2 regions of the Clostridium algidicarnis genome follow, and region 2 is predicted to be linked to the other one. Evidence: a T-box and tRNA genes for the amino acid it is inferred to sense, from the RefSeq annotation. Region 2 holds a T-box; the other holds one or more tRNA genes.

Region 1 (3,349 bases), 1.5 Mb from region 2:
ATCCGACGTTATTCCCATAATTATTCCTATAGATACACCTGTGGCTGCACCAGTAGAGCTTCCATTTACATAAGCCATTATACATACAAATACGAGACCTATAATATTTCTAATATCTATGTTAAAAATCTTAATCCCCCATGTACCTGAAATTGTTAAGGATAGCAATATAGCCATACTTATTATTTCTTCATTTGTAAAAAGATGCTTACTTTTAAAATCCTTTGAACAGGTTAATGCGTAATCTATAATTATATAAATAGGAATTATACATCCTATCTGAAAGATCGAAGTGAGTATATTTATACCAAGTGTATATCCACTTATTATCATTCTAAAAAATATAGATTCTAATAGCATGATTACAGTTAAATATGTTATTCTTTTTCTTCTGTTTATTTTTGTTGTTAAATGTGCAAAAAGTATAGAGCTACCTATAATTATTATATAAAGAGCTATATCTTCAATTTTATTATATAGGGTAACATATCCTATGAGAGCTCCTGTGCCAACTGCAATATCGAGTTTATCCTTCTTTTCATTAACAACCGCCATTATAAAAGCTATCCCAAAAGGAGCTGTACTATTAATTAGCATTACCCTACTTATAGATATAGCCGCCAAAAAATATAGAATTATTTTAATCACTGATACATATTCTTCTCTTTTTTCTTCTTTAGCACTTTCTTTTAGTCTTTTATAAGTTACAACCTCCGCACCATATTGCATAGTATATTTCCCCCTTTAATTCTTTGAGTTCTTTTCTTCTTAATCTAATGTAAGTAACCTTTATCTTAATTAGATTATAACAAGAGCTGGAGGAAATAAATGTCATAAGCTGTATGAAACTTTTTTATTATTAGGACATAAAATGCTCTCATCTTTTCTTAAATTCAAAAAATACACATTATTTAATATGGTATCCTATTAAAATTATATTTTATTTGTCATGTATTAAAAAAAATCCTATTAATATGTGGATAACTTTTGGTTATAAAAAGATATCCACATATTATTTCTCTTACATTAACAAATTATTTACTTCAAGTAAGAATTATAACATTAAAGTTTAAATATCTATTTAATTTATTTTTAGACCCAAATAAAAAGTATTCGCTAAGATTAATCTTAACGAATACTTTTTAATACTAGATAAACTTTTATCTATATTTAATTTTGGTTGCGGAGGTAGGATTTGAACCCACGACCTTCGGGTTATGAGCCCGACGAGCTGCCAGCTGCTCCACTCCGCGATATTATTATTTAATTAAATATATAAGTAAATTGGTGCTGAAGACCGGAATCGAACCGGTACGGTGTTTAACCACCGCAGGATTTTAAGTCCTGTGCGTCTGCCAGTTCCGCCACTCCAGCACTTTTGGTAGCGGAAATAGGACTTGAACCTACGACCCTTCGGGTATGAACCGAATGCTCTAGCCAGCTGAGCTATTCCGCCATATTTACTTTTTTGGTTGCGGAGGTAGGACTTGAACCCACGACCTTCGGGTTATGAGCCCGACGAGCTGCCAACTGCTCCACTCCGCGATATTATTATTTAATTAAATATGTAAGTAAATTGGTGCTGAAGACCGGAATCGAACCGGTACGGTGTTTAACCACCGCAGGATTTTAAGTCCTGTGCGTCTGCCAGTTCCGCCACTCCAGCACTTTTGGTAGCGGAAATAGGACTTGAACCTACGACCCTTCGGGTATGAACCGAATGCTCTAGCCAGCTGAGCTATTCCGCCATATTTACTTTTTTGGTTGCGGAGGTAGGACTTGAACCCACGACCTTCGGGTTATGAGCCCGACGAGCTGCCAACTGCTCCACTCCGCGATATTATTATTTAATCAAATATATAAGTACATTGGTGCTGAAGACCGGAATCGAACCGGTACGGTGTTTAACCACCGCAGGATTTTAAGTCCTGTGCGTCTGCCAGTTCCGCCACTCCAGCGTTTTATGTTTTTTCTTGGCGACATACATTATTATATATGATGTTATATCTATTGTCAACAACTTTTTTCTATATGCCTTTTATATATTATTTTTGTATATTAAAAGTCCATTAACATGTTACAACGTAAGCCTTTCAAAGCTATCAGTTTTATTAATAATCTTTCTAATTTTTAATTTTTAATAAAATCAAATAGCCTTTTAAAATAAAAATAACCCCCTATATTAAAAATCTAGGAGGTTACTACTTATCATATTAAGTTACATTTTCTTATTATATCCTCTTGATCTATTATCTTGATGTTTTTTAACATCTTGTAATCTTTCTTCACTATCCTTTAAAAATCTTGTCATTATATCTTCAAAGTTACCTGAAGCTGCCTTACCTTTTTCTGATTCCCAATCAATTTCAACTGGTTTATTAGATCTTTGCTTTACAATAGCTTGTTTGATGGAAAGACTAATTTTGCCATTATCATCTATAGAAATAACTTTTACTTTTACTTTATCTTGTTCTTTAAGATATTCTCTTATATCCTTAACAAAATTATCTGCTACTTCAGAAATATGAACTAAACCTGTTTTTCCTTCAACTTCAACAAAAGCCCCAAAATTAGTAATGTTAACCACTGTACCTTCTAAAATGTTTCCTGCCATTAAGGTCATATTAAAAAGACTCCTCCTTAAAAATAATTAATATATTATATTATATAAAATAATAAACCTAAACTCAAGTGAGTTACTCTGACTTACTGTCTATTACAGGAGTCTCTCCGTCCTTTACATATCCCAATCTTTCTCTTACTTGTTTTTCCTTGTAAAGTCCAGTGTTTGATAACTCAAATTCATCTTTTAACTTTTGATTTTTTTCTTTTACTAATTCTAGCTCCTTTTCTTGCTTATATATATCTCTTTTAATTTTACCCATAGTTAGTTGTTGGGTTATTACTGTATATAAGCTAAAAATCAATAATAAAATTATTATTACGCTTTTAAGGGTAATTTTCTTGCTTTTCATAGTTCTTTTCCCCTTTAAGATAATAGTATGGTTTATCTATATCTCTATTTTAAATATAAAACCTATTTTATTCAAGTGTTTTCATAGTTATTTTTTACTTTTGTTATAAAATATTAATTTTAGTGGGTAAAATACGTGATTAAAGCCTACTCTAAACACTTTTGCTATAAATCTATATATAGCATATTGTAATTTTAAAATATATTCACTTAAAAGTTTAAGGTATATATATATCCCTAGAGCTATGTATAGGTAAACATAGGGTACAATAAGAGCATAATTGGTATAAAGCAAAAAAACAAATACAATAATTGATGCTAAAATCCAAAATAAAAGATCTTGGAAAACTGCTAATACTTTATTTTTATTGTGTC
Region 2 (3,349 bases):
TTCAAAGGGATCAACAGTATTTATAGAGCCAAATGTTATTTCAAAGAATACAAGTGATTTAGTAGTATTAAAAGTAGAAGAAGGTATGGAAGAATATAGAATATTGGCTACGTTAACAGATATGCTTTTTGAAAGAATAAAAGATTTGAAGATGAATGTTGATGTTATATCTGAATATGATATGATCTGGGCAAAAGCTAAATATAGTAAAAGAATAAAGGGAATTAAACCTAAACTCAATGAATATGGATATATAAAGATTATTAAAGGAAAGTATCCTCTTATTAAAAATAGTATACCCTTAGATTTTGAAATTGGTGAAAATTACAGAGGTTTAATAATAACAGGACCAAATGCAGGGGGTAAAACTGTAGTATTAAAGACAATTGGCTTGTTAACATTGGGAGTACAATCAGGATTTCATATAGAAGCTGAAGAAGGGACAGAGCTTTCAGTATTTAAAAAGTTATTTGTTGATATTGGTGATGATCAAAGTGTTGAAAATGCGTTAAGTACATTTTCATCTCATATAAAAAATCTAGCTGAAATAATTAAAGAAAGTACAAAGGCAACACTGCTATTGTTTGATGAAATTGGCAGTGGAACAGAACCAAATGAAGGATCTGCCTTGGCTATTGCCATATTAGAAGAACTGTATCATAAGGGCTCAATAACTATAGCAACTACTCATTATGGAGAAATAAAAAATTTTTCAAAAGAACATCCTGATTTTGAAAATGCAGCTATGGAGTTTGAAAAAGAAACCCTAGAACCACTATATAAGCTTAGTATAGGAAAAGTAGGCCATAGTAATGCTTTATATATTTCTAAAAAGATGGGATTACATTATTCAATTATTGATAAAGCAAGAGAATATATTGATACTAAAAGTTATAATTATGCTTTAATAAAAGGTAGTAAGGTTATAAAAAATAAAGAGTTACAAGTAAAGGAAGATTTTTATGAATACTCTGTAGGTGATAAAATTATTCTTTTAGAAAATAATGAATCAGCCATTGTATATAAAGAAAGAGATAGATTAAATAATGTGACTATACTATACAATAAGGAATTTATTGAGGTTAACTATAAAAGAATAAAACTAGAATTAAAGGCAAGTGAACTTTATCCAGAGGGTTATGATTTAAATCAGTTATTCATAAGCTATAAGGAAAGAAAGTTAGAAAAAGATATTGAGAGAGGCTCGAAAAAGGTACTAAAAGAAATAAAAAAAGAAACTTCAAAGTGTTGAACATTCAGATGGATATGAATAGAATTTACAGAAGAATAAACTAGAAAGATCTAACTTGCAACTAATACGAAGAATACTGGCATAAGCAAAGGTTATTTTAAATAAAATTGGATGCAATAAATTTAATAATATTGACAATATAAATTGATAGAGTATAATAAAGTATAAATGCAAAGAAGAGGAAAGTAATTTTAAGAATACTTATACAGAGAGTTCCCATTGGTGAGAGGGAGCAGAGGATATTAAAGTGAAAATGGCCTTGGAGCGGTGCACTGAGATTTGATTATAAATTAAGGTTGCAACGGATTCACCCGTTATAGTGATAGAGTATAATCATATAAATTATTTTATGACGTACTTGAAGAGATATATATTGTGAAGTATATATGAAATAGGATGGTATCACGAAGTTTTACTCTCGTTCCTAAGATTAGTTTCTTAGGACGGGAGTTTTTTTATTATCTAAAATTATCAATTAGAGGAGGAATTATTATGAATATTTTTATTGGGGGAGCATGGCCTTATGCTAATGGATCATTGCATATAGGACATATAGCTGCACTGTTACCAGGTGATGTACTTGCAAGATATTATAGAGCAAAGGGAGAAAAGGTGTTATATGTTTCCGGAAGTGATTGTCACGGCACGCCAATATCAATTAGAGCAAAAAATGAGGGAGTATCACCAAAAGATATTGCTGATAAATATCATAATGAATTTAAGTATTGCTTTGATAAATTAAACTTTTCTTATGATTATTATTCTAGAACAGATGATGAATTTCATAAAGATGAAGTTCAAGATGTAATAAGGTTGCTCCATAAAAAGGGATTAATTTATGAAAAGGATGTTGAGCAAATTTATTGTGAACATTGCAATCAATTTTTGCCAGATAGATATGTAGAAGGAAAGTGCCCTAAATGCAATGCTATAGCAAGAGGAGATCAATGTGACAGTTGTGGTGAGCTATTAGAACCACTTGAATTATCAGAAAGGAAATGTAAGCTATGCAATAATGAACCTATAGTAAAAGCAACAAAACAGCTATATTTAGCCCTATATAAATTAGCAAATGAAATTAAAGGTAACTTAGAAAAGTCAAAGGACAACTGGAGAGTCAATGCAGTAAATAATACAGAAAGATATTTAAGGGAAGGGCTATTAGATAGGGCTATATCTAGAGATTTATCATTAGGAATAGATATTCCAATTAAAGGTTTTGAGGACAAAAAGGTATATGTATGGATAGATGCGGTGCTTGGATATCTTTCTTCAAGTAAAAAGTGGTCAATAGAAAAAGGAGAATCCTATGAAAGTTTTTGGAATGAAAAAGCCATTTCTTATTATGTACATGGAAAGGATAATATACCATTTCATACAATAATACTGCCAGCTTTACTAAGTGGAATAGGATATGAAAGGTTACCAGATAGAATAATATCTAGTGAATACTTAACATTAGAAGGAAAGAAAATATCTACAAGTAATAACTGGGCAGTGTGGGTACCTGATATAATTGAGCGTTACAATGTGGATTCTTTAAGATACTTTTTATTGATAAATGCACCTGAAAAGAGAGATACTGATTTTTCTTGGAGGGAATTCATAAATAGTAATAATGGCGAGTTATTAGGTGCCTATGGAAATTTGGTAAATAGAACCTTAGTATTTGTTAAAAAATATTTTAATAATACCATTCCAAAAGGAAATGTTAATGATAGGAAAGTTGACATTAAAAGATTATATAAGGAAGTTGGCGAACATATTGAAAGTGGTAATTTAAAGATTGGCATTGAAGTAATTTTCGAATTTATAAGAAGTGTAAATAAATATTTTGACCAAAAAGAGCCATGGATAACAGTTAATTCTGATATAAAAGATTGTAGTAATACCATATATAACTGCCTATATTCAATAATAAATATTGCTAACTTATTAAATCCATTTTTACCTAAGTCATCTAGTAAGATTGAAGAGTGGTTAGGTATAGAATGCAACCAGTGGAAGGATATAGAGATTAAAGAAGGAAAAGAAATCAGTGAGTTTAATATATTGTTTCAAAGGATTGATAAAAAGGTTATAGATGAAGAGACAAAC

What was found. A T-box is a leader RNA that pairs with one kind of tRNA and senses whether it is charged. The one in region 2 lies ahead of metG (methionine--tRNA ligase), so its partner is inferred to be a tRNA-Met.
Region 1: it encodes a tRNA-Met, which carries the amino acid that the T-box ahead of metG (methionine--tRNA ligase) is inferred to sense. The anticodon was not compared.

What each region holds. Positions count from the first base shown of each region.
Region 1 is NZ_JNLN01000001.1:794,802-798,150, forward strand. It holds gene spoIIE (stage II sporulation protein E) at 1-729, opposite strand, end outside; tRNA gene BV55_RS0103985 (tRNA-Met) at 1,178-1,253, opposite strand; tRNA gene BV55_RS0103990 (tRNA-Leu) at 1,286-1,374, opposite strand; tRNA gene BV55_RS0103995 (tRNA-Met) at 1,380-1,456, opposite strand; tRNA gene BV55_RS0104000 (tRNA-Met) at 1,470-1,545, opposite strand; tRNA gene BV55_RS0104005 (tRNA-Leu) at 1,578-1,666, opposite strand; tRNA gene BV55_RS0104010 (tRNA-Met) at 1,672-1,748, opposite strand; tRNA gene BV55_RS0104015 (tRNA-Met) at 1,762-1,837, opposite strand; tRNA gene BV55_RS0104020 (tRNA-Leu) at 1,870-1,958, opposite strand; gene BV55_RS0104025 (S1 domain-containing RNA-binding protein) at 2,219-2,623, opposite strand; gene BV55_RS0104030 (FtsB family cell division protein) at 2,697-2,975, opposite strand; gene yabQ (spore cortex biosynthesis protein YabQ) at 3,063-3,349, opposite strand, start outside.
Region 2 is NZ_JNLN01000001.1:2,307,528-2,310,876, forward strand. It holds gene BV55_RS0110950 (endonuclease MutS2) at 1-1,252, shown strand, start outside; T-box leader at 1,417-1,681, shown strand; gene metG (methionine--tRNA ligase) at 1,745-3,349, shown strand, end outside.